DNA from 2 places in the Butyrivibrio sp. AE2032 genome. Region 2 is predicted to be linked to the other one. Evidence: riboswitches for the same ligand, from Rfam matches in the RefSeq annotation. Region 2 holds a riboswitch; the other holds the start of a gene.

Region 1 (5,108 bases), 1.7 Mb from region 2:
ATTTCAAAACATGGATGACGAGGATCCTCATAAACAATTGCTATAAGATCCTGGATGTCAGGAAGCGTCAGACTGGATTGGAAGAATGGGAAGAGCCTTCTGTAACTGACGAATACAATGTCGAACTCAAGGACGCTCTATCTTCTATCGATGAAAAGTACAGAGCGGTCATCACTCTATATTACTTGGGAGAATACAGCACCAAAGAAATTGCCTCGATGCTCCATATCCCAAAGAGCACGGTAACTACCTGGCTCCAAAGGGGCAGAGAGCAGCTTGCAAAGTACTATGGCAGCTAAGAGTTAATAGGAGAATGACATGAAAAACAAGAATATTTTCGAGAAGAACGCCAAGATCCCGGATGTCGTACAGCAGAAAGCAAATGCTGCTTTCGCAACGATTTATACCTGTCAGGATAAGCCTGATGAAAAGCCTCAAAAGACACACAGATCAGCCAGAGCAACGATTATAAAGATTGCATCGGCAGTGGTTGCTGCGGCCATAACCATAGCAGTATTCTTCACTGCGATAGCGTATTTTGGCGACAAAGGACCGGAATTACCCGAAGGAAGCAACCAGCTTATTAGCAATCAGTTTATGATCAGGGTTTGCGCGGCAGAGCTTGAGCCTGAAGCTCCGCTCCCGATAAGTATGGATGTCAGCAACCAAGCATATGGTTATGGTTATGATTGGACAGGCTGTGTAAATTATCAGATCAATTTTCCCATTTCGGTCGAGGGTGAAAACATCTCGGAAGTGACCTTCAAAGCGGACAACGCGGTCTTTGAAGTCGTAAGTATCGACTGTCCTTCCATTGTAAAAAGCGGTTCACCCAAAACGCTCGACGATTTCAGCTCGACTTATGTTAATGGCTATGACATGAGCGGACATCCTATCGGCAAGACGGAAGTAGGATATTACGATTCGTTCAGCGCAGATTACGGCACGCTTCATAATTCCAAATATCTTTTAAACATTTGTAATGTCCTGACAGACCGAATGGATCTTTACTATGTGTTATCTTACGAGGGAAGTGAAGACTGGCATGACGACTGGTGTGTGGCAAATACCTATTTGGTAAAGGATATTGAGATAACGATCGAAGTCACGTTTAATGACGGGACTACGGCTTCAAGGTCATTGGGTCTTTTTGCCAATCAGTATCCGGAAACAGACATTACAACTGACGGAATAGAATACACATACAATGCTGTTCAGATCTTCTGCTACGATAAAGACGCTGCAGATGATGCTACAAAGCAGCTGATCAGCAGCCAGATCAACCGTGCTATGGAAAACGGCAAGACCCAAGAAGCAAATAACCCGGTTGACGCCGATACAGCATATGATGATGAAATCATTGATGACACGGATGCAACTGACAGCACAGAAACGACGGTCAGCACGGAAACAACGGTCAGTACAGAAACAACTGTCAGCTCGGAAACAACTGCCGGTACGGAAACATCTGCCGATACGGAAGGCGCCGAAGTTACTGATGAGGTCGGTTCTACTGAAAATACGGATAATACCGGTAATGACGATTAAGCGGGAACTTCTGAAGATATCGGATCTGAAGTAAAGAATTTCGGCCGCATATGGGGATACGAGGGTTGTCTCAAAATTGGGGCAACCCTTTTGAGTTATTTATCTGATTAAAGACAAAATCATGATAAAATATGAAATCGCAAAGAGGCTGATTATGATGGACATTCGATATCTTCCTTTGTGCATTGATAAGAGGGAGATCTGACATGAATTTGCGCAGAGTTTTTGTGAGCATGGCTGCAATCTTGATGGCAGGATTACTGTCATTTTCGGCATTCCCAAAAACTCTCCTGGCAGGATCAGACACAAATGACAAATCCGGCAAAGCGATCAGGAGCGGAACGGCCTATATTTCCGGCGCGATGGAAAGCAATATCTATTTCGGAAACTACTGGCAGTCTGTCAGGAATGAAGATGCGACAGACAGCAACATGGAGCCCGTCAAGTGGAGAGTTCTCGCAAACGACGGCAACCTTTTCGTCGTATCGGATCAGAACCTTGATTGCGTCGCATATAATTCATCAGCCGAAACAGTCACCTGGGAAGAATGTTCCTTGAGAAAGTGGCTCAACAGCAAATTCATTGATAAGGCCTTCACCGCACAGGAGCAGGGCGCTGTACTTGAATCCCTCGTCGTAAATGAGGACGGCGCGAAGGGCTCTGAAGCAGGTGCCGATACTTATGACAAGATCTATCTTTTATCCATTTATGAAGTGATCGATCCGGACCTGGGATTCCCCACTGACTGGAAGGACGAGGGCGGCACGCGCGTCGCGCTTAACACCGAATACACCAAGAGCAAGGATGCCCTGACCGGCAACGACATGTCAGGCGCGTGGTGGCTCAGGACGCCCGGTGACGCCAATAATGCGGCGAATGTTTTTAATTCCGGCAAAGTTTTCGTAAGAGGCGGCAACGTTACTAACTATATTTTCGCAGTGCGTCCCGCAATGAATATCGACACTTCAAAAGTGCTTTTCACATCACCTGCCGAGGGAGGCAAAACTTCAGGCGTGCCAGGTGCAGACGCAGTGAAAGAAGTCGGTTCTTATACCGGCAGTGATTGGAAACTTACTGTAAAGGATGATACCAGACCTGTTTTCGAAGCTTCCGTTTCGGGTCCTGTGACGATCCTCAAAGACGGTGCTGTAAAGCTCAGTTACACAGGCGCTAAGGCAGGCGCGAATGAATTTGTCTCTGTGATGATCGAAGATGCGGAAGGCACCGTTCTTTACTATGGAAATATCGTCGACAACAGATCTAGCGACGCAGCGGATTCAGGCAAAGCGATACTTAATGTCCCGGCAGATCTGACACCCGGAAACTACAAGATCTTAGTCTTTTCCGAACAGTGTAACGGCGATTTTAAGACGGATCTGGCAAGCAATATCGTATCGCTCGACATCACCATTTCGAAGTATAAGACAGCAGACAGAAATCTCTGCATCGGGATCGGCGCTGCAATTGTTGCAGCAACATGCGTTGCCGTATTTATTGCTGTAAGAAAAAAGAGGCACGCTTAATAACGCTATATATTCCTGAGGCCATTTTTGCGTTTTTTTATGTATTGAAATCCCATGACTATAGAACTATAATGTGCATACTTTAATTACGTGTCCAATGGAATACGTGTTAACGATACAATGGGGAGCTTGTGTGACAGGCTGAGAACAGAATCATATTCTGGACCCTTAAACCTGATTTGGATAATGCCAACGGAGGGAAAAATTATGAAAAATAATATCAGTTAGCAGATATATCTTGAGCAGATATATCTGTTTTTTTATTTTTATTTCACAGGAGGAAAAGAAAAATGTTAGGTTCTTGTTTGGAAAATGTGCGCAAGTCAGTACCTTTGGTACACAACATTACCAATTATGTAACAGTCAACGATGTGGCAAATATATTGCTTGCATGCGGAGGAAGTCCCATCATGTCGGATGAACCCCTTGATGTTGAAGACATTACTTCCATCTGCGGCGGTCTGAATATCAATATCGGAACTCTTAATCAGAGCAGCATTAAAGGAATGTTCCTTGCAGGAAAAAAGGCAAATGAATTGGGGCATAAGGTGTTGCTCGATCCGGTAGGAGCAGGTGCATCTGCTCTCCGTACAGACACAGCGGTAAAACTCATGGACGAGATCAGGTTTACCGTCATCAGAGGAAATATCTCTGAGATCAAGACGCTCGCACTCGGAAGCGGAACCACAAAGGGTGTTGATGCGGATGTGGCTGATGCGGTAACCGAAGAAACGCTGGAGCAGTCAGTAGCATTTGTTAAGAGCTTTGCGAAAAACACCGGATCGATCGTTGCTGTCACAGGTGCTATCGATCTCGTAAGCGACAGTGAGAGATGCTACGTGATCAGAAACGGCCGTCCTGAGATGGGAAAGATCACGGGTACGGGCTGTCAGCTCTCCGGCATGATGACCGCATTCATCGTTGCAAATCCGGGCAACGAGTTAGAGGCAGCAGCAGCGTCTGTCTGCGCAATGGGTCTTGCAGGCGAGATCGGATGGTCAAAGATGCAGCCCGGTGACGGCAACTCAACATACCGTAACCGCATAATTGATGCGATCTACAACATGGATAGTGACACTCTTGAAAAGGGAGCAAAGTATGAAGTGCGATAAGAAAGATCTTTTGCTCTATGCTGTAACCGACCGCCACTGGCTTAACGGCAGAACTCTTTATGAAGTGGTAAAGGAGAGCCTCGACGGCGGCGTTACCTTCGTTCAGTTACGTGAGAAGACACTCGATGAGGAGACCTTTCTGGAGGAAGCGAAAGAACTTCAGAAGCTCTGCAGGGAATATAACGTGCCTTTCGTCATCAATGACAATGTCGATATCGCTGCCGCAATGGACGCTGACGGAGTTCATGTCGGACAGAGCGACATGGAGGCAGGTGATGTCCGTGCAAAGCTCGGACCCGACAAGATCATCGGAGTATCTGCAGGAACCGTTGAGGAAGCGATCCTCGCGGAAAAGAGAGGCGCCGACTATCTCGGCGTAGGAGCGGTCTTTCCGACTGGTTCGAAGGATGACGCCATAGATGTTCCTCACGAGACTCTTAAGGCTATCTGCGAAGCTGTTTCGATCCCCGTAATCGCTATCGGAGGCATCTCTCAGCAGAATGTATCTGAACTTGCGGGAAGCGGCATCTGCGGGATTGCAGTTATCAGTGCGATATATGCGCAGAAAGATATAAAGAAAGCTGCTGAAGACTTAAAGGCAGCTACTGTAAAGATGGTAGAGTCCAAATGATAAAAGGCGTCATTTTCGACATAGACGGAGTGCTTCTCGATTCACTGGGAATCTGGGATGATCTCGGAGCAAGATATCTTGTGAGTATCGGAGTTGAGCCTGAGGAAGGACTGAATGAGATACTCTTTTCGATGAGCATGGAACAGGGCGCCGCATATCTTAATGAACACTACCGGCTGCAAAAGACTGATACGGAGATACTTACCGGAATCTCTAAGATGATCGAGGCTTTCTATTTCGATGAAGTGCTGCCGAAGTCCGGCGCAAAAGAACTTTTGGAATTCATGAAGGCTA
Region 2 (5,108 bases):
TAGCAACTGCAACTGTCATTTCCAACGCATTGAGCAGTCTGATCCTGCTGTTCTTCTTAAAGAGATCCAAGAGCGAAGTTAAGTTCGACTGGAAAAAACTCAAGCTTGATTGGCGCATACTGGGTAAGATATTGAAGATAGGACTTCCTGCAAGTGCGCAGGCTTGCGTTTTCTCAACCGCGAACATCATTATACAGGCAGCGATCAACAGTCTCGGAACTACGGTTGCGGCTGCGTCTTCTGCAGCGTTCAATATCGAGATATTCTCTTATTACGTGCTTAACAGCTTCGGTCAGGCCTGCACTACGATAACAGGCCAGAACTTCGGCGCACGCAAGATCGACAGATGCATGAAGACATTAAAACTCTGCCTTCTGGAAGGCATAATCATAGAAGGCCTGATGGTCTTCACGCTTATCTTCTGGGGCAAGAACCTCATTGCGATCTTTAATCCCGCGCCTGAACTCGTGGAGATCGGCTATACGCGCGTGGTCCTCATAACTACGGCGCATCTGTTCTCACTGTTCTACGATGTCATCAGCGGATATTTGAGAGGCTACGGAATATCCCTGTCTCCTGCGATCGTAACTATGGTATGCATCTGCGGAATAAGACTCGTGTGGATATACTCTGTGTTCACTCAGTTCCACACGTTTAAGTGCATCATGACTGTCTACCCGATAAGTCTCGGCACGACTGCTGTTGCGATGTTCATTCTGCTGCTGATCAAGCGCCCGTCGAAAAAGTACAGCTAGCGTTTCCTTCACATTTGATTTGCCCCTTGCCTGTGCTAATATCTAGACATAAAAGTCAGGACGGTGGAGCATGGAAGAATACTCGGTAAACCAATACAGATTGCGTTATGTTGTTCCTTTTGAATTCAAAGATGAAGACTTTGATTTTGAAAAAGAGATAAATGAAGCAAACAGTAAACTTGCCGGGATCGGTTGGGAGCCTGCGCCTGTCATTCCGAAATTTGATAAAAACGGTAAGAAGGTTGAGACCGATGTCTACTACCACATTATTCGTGAGTTTGATCCGGAGAAAGGATCTGCCTGGAATAAGGATATAGAAAAGCGGATGGGGCTATACTGGCAAAATACAAAACTGGCTTCTGACCCCAAAAGAATATTGATGATCGGTGCCAGTAAAGATACTGATATGCCGTATCCCAATATCCTGATTGATATAAACGATGCCGGTCTGTATATCTTCCGTACAGGAATAGGTCTTTTATGGTATGAGGTTTCTTTGCAAAAACTCGTTCATGAAGGTGAAGGCTATACGATAGATGATGATGAGAAATTCATGAGCAGGACGCTCTGCTATTTTCAGTATCTGTTCAAGGAATTCAACAGGTTCAAATTGCTGTATGAGATAGATGGTGAGCCTAAACGGACAGATGATGGAAAGCCTCTTTATATTGTGGGAGAAAAGGCACGTCTGCTCGGCAACTGGGTCTGTGATCTTTTGGATCCGCTTTATGATAAGATCAGTTTTATATCTCAGAGAAGAAATATATTTTGGGATGACGAACCGCGCCCGGAGGGATTGCGCAGAAATGTTCCCGACAAGGCGCATCTGTTCTCCTGCGTTGTATTTGATTATGATGAGGAGTATGAATACAGCGAGGATGCTCTGAGAACAGCATACTATCTTTCGAACGGCTACAAAGAATCGTATAAGATGAGTTCGCAGTATGAATCTTTGGCAAGACGTCCGTTTGATAATGTCATTTGGTCCGCCTCGCGTGAAGGCTGCGGTTATTATGCCTGGCCGACAGGAAAAGGGAATGAAACCGATGAACCGTTTTTCTGCGGGAAGAAACACAGTGATAAAGTGGTCAATGATTATTTCACCATGTATATCCGCGTTCTGTATATTTCCTGTTCTCTTTTCAGGTATGCCAGATTTGCATCTTCATATACGATTATTCCGTGCGATATAAAGCGTTATGCTGATGATGAAGAGACAGAGAAAATCAATGATAACATCAAAAAACTCAGTCTCAAGATCAATATTTTCCTGACAAAGAGCATCCTTACATCTGTCAGTCATATCCAGCATCAGAACGAGTTCTATTCATATCTGATGGAACGTCTCAATGTTGAGGAAGACATTAAGAGCGTAACCATGGGACTTGATGCCCTGAATGAAATGTCTGCACGTATGGTTGAAGATAAGAGAAGGAAAGTCCAGGAGGAAGATGACAGGGCCGAGCGAAAGAGCGAGAGCAGATTCCAGGCCGGATTGGGTCTTATGACATTCCTGGCATTCTTCTCTGCTGTGGCAGATTCATTGGGGATAATCGCATTCTTCACTCAGTCCGGAGAGTGGCCTGCTTATGCCTTAGGAGTCAAGATCATTGGAGCAGTGATGCTTGCACTGTGTGTTGTTACATGTTTTATCGCACTCCGGGTTTCAGTTCCGATGATCAGGGAAGTGCTTTCGTCACGTGATAAAGATAAGAAAGGCCAGACAAAATAAATTGATATTTTCAATATATCGAAATAGTGCGTTTTCAGACCTTGTAAATCTGAAAACGTTATAGTATATTTGTCGCGACAAACGGAAAACGGGGAGCCTTAAAACGGCTGAGAGGGATTTAAGATCCGACCCGCTGAACCTGACGGATAATGCCGGCGTAGGGAACCAAGTATAATTTTTCGATCCTCTTGTCATAGGCATGACCTGTCTGGTCAGCAGACTCCACCGAGTCACCGTGACGGAGGTGTTTTTATGTCAAAACAATCACTTAATTCCAACCGTGAGTATATCCTGAGGATATCCACGGGTGGCATCTGCCTGGCACTGGCTTTCGTGCTTTCGCAGCTGAAACTTTTCGAGATGCCGATGGGCGGAACAGTTACTCCCGCATCGACGCTGCCGATCATCGTATACGGCGTCGCTTTCGGACCGGTATGGGGCTTCATCATCTCGTTCATCTTCAGTCTCCTTCAGCTGATCGGAGGTTATCTCGTAACGCCTTTCCAGGTTATCCTCGACTATACAATCGGATACACTGCGCTTGGTATTGCGGGCTTTGCAGCTCTTAAGCCCGGATCCAGGATGAAGATGTCCAGTGCGCTCAACAGATTCAGGAACTCAGCGCTCATCAGGATCATCGCATTTACTGTTTTAGCTTATATTGTTAGATGGCTCGGATCGGTCGCTTCAGGCGTTATCTTCTTTTCCGAATATGCAGAAGGTTCAGGCTATGACAGCGCTCTTGTTTATTCAATGGTATATAACGGATCTTTCCTTCTTGCAGACCTTGCGATCCTCGCAGTCGTTCTCGTTATCTTCTACATGGTCATTCCTTCTTCGAACGTCGACAATACTGTCGTTACGGTCCAGAAGTATACAGCCGAGTTCATCGGTACTTTCGTGCTCGTATTCGTAGGATGCGGTACTGCGATGGCAGTTGGCTGTGATGCTGCAAACGGCGGCGGATATATCCTCACGGCACTTGCATTCGGTCTCGTTATCGTCGCGATGGCATACTCCATCGGCAACATCTCAGGCTGCCATATCAACCCTGCAGTCTCACTCGCTATGCTCATCACAGGTAAGCTCTCCATAAAGGACTTCTGGGGTTATGTCGTATTCCAGATCCTCGGTGCCGTTTCAGGTGCGGGACTTCTCCAGTATCTGTTCTCGCTCGCAGGCAAGATCGACATGACAGGTGTATACGATGAGGTCGAGGAAGAGATGGCTTCATGGGGATTGGGTGCCAATACTCTTGCAGGAGTAAATGACAGCATTCCTGCAGGCATCATCATTGAGCTCATCCTCACATTCATATTCGTTCTTGCAATCCTGGGCGTAACCGACAGCAGGTTCAAGCACGGTTCATTCGGAGGTCTTGTCATCGGCCTTGCACTTGTGCTCGTACATATCCTCGGTATCAGTTTCACGGGAACTTCGGTCAATCCCGCACGTTCCATCGGACCTGCGATCCTTGCAGGCGGTGCGGCTCTGACAGACCTCTGGGTATTCATCATCGGACCTCTTGCGGGCGGTGCTCTCGCAGCGCTCATCTACCTGGGTATCTCAAAGGTAAAAGAGGAAGCACAGGCTGTTTCTGAGGAGTCTTCGAAGAAGAGCAGCAAATAAGTTTTGTGTTCATTTCAGGTATCCCTTGATACCGCTTTCCACGTAAACCTTCCGGCCGGACATCATATGGTTCCGGCCGGTAAGTTTTTGAGGGGAAAATTGGTATAATTGAGAAGTGATTCCGGACAGTAATACTGTCCCGATATGGGGGGAATGAAATGGATATAAAGATAGCGTTTTTGCAGATCCTGCCGGGAAAAGACATCCGCGAAAATCTCGAAAACGGGAAGCGTGCATGTATCGAAGCAAAGGAAAAAGGTGCTGACGTAGCGCTGTTCCCGGAGATGTGGAGCGACGGTTATTACCTGCCTCAGGATGATGAAGAAATAAAGAGCCTTGCCGTCGAAAAAGACGGTGACTTCGTTAATGCTTTCCGCAGTCTTGCCGAAGAACTTCAGATGGCAATAGGCATAACGTTCCTTGAGGTGCACGATCCTAAGCCTTTGAATTCGGTTGTGTTCTTTGACAGAACGGGTAATGAGATAATGCATTATTCAAAGGTACATACCTGTGACTTCTCGTTCGAAAGGGTTTTGTCGGGCGGAGACGGGTTCCGTGTGGCAGAACTTGATTTCGGCAGGGGAAAAGTAAAGTTCGGCTCCATGATCTGCTTTGACAGGGAGTTTCCCGAAAGCGCGAGGATACTTATGCTGAAAGGCGCGGAACTGATCCTTGCTCCGAATGCTTGTCCGATGGAGATAAACCGACTGTCCGCGTTAAGGACGAGGGCGTACGAGAACATGGTCGCGGTGGCAACGTGCAACTATCCGGAAGGACAGCCTGACTGCAACGGACATTCTTCGCTCTTTGACGGTGTGCCGTGGAAGCACGACGAGCCGGGCGTCAGGGATATGTGCGTGTTTGAAGCGCCCGGCGAACCGGGAGTCTATGTTGCATCACTCGATCTGGATGCTTTAAGAAAGCACAGAGCTGAAGACATTATGGGTGACAAATACAGACATCCCGAAGCTTACGGCATCCTTTCCGATACT

What was found. A riboswitch is a leader RNA that binds a small molecule or an ion and turns the genes downstream of it on or off. The one in region 2 is predicted to bind thiamine pyrophosphate.
Region 1: linked by a shared signal. The riboswitch ahead of thiM (hydroxyethylthiazole kinase) and the one ahead of BO18_RS36315 (MIP family channel protein) in region 2 are both predicted to bind thiamine pyrophosphate.

Annotation. Positions count from the first base shown of each region.
Region 1 is NZ_JNLF01000005.1:2,198,699-2,203,806, forward strand. Features, by position in the region: gene BO18_RS27420 (RNA polymerase sigma factor) at 1-299, shown strand, start outside; gene BO18_RS27425 (hypothetical protein) at 319-1,548, shown strand; gene BO18_RS27430 (DUF6273 domain-containing protein) at 1,755-3,071, shown strand; TPP riboswitch at 3,184-3,289, shown strand; gene thiM (hydroxyethylthiazole kinase) at 3,362-4,183, shown strand; gene thiE (thiamine phosphate synthase) at 4,170-4,814, shown strand; gene BO18_RS27445 (HAD family hydrolase) at 4,811-5,108, shown strand, end outside.
Region 2 is NZ_JNLF01000005.1:450,442-455,549, reverse strand. Features, by position in the region: gene BO18_RS19715 (MATE family efflux transporter) at 1-755, shown strand, start outside; gene BO18_RS19710 (hypothetical protein) at 826-2,487, shown strand; TPP riboswitch at 2,567-2,668, shown strand; gene BO18_RS36315 (MIP family channel protein) at 2,740-4,116, shown strand; gene BO18_RS19700 (carbon-nitrogen hydrolase family protein) at 4,275-5,108, shown strand, end outside.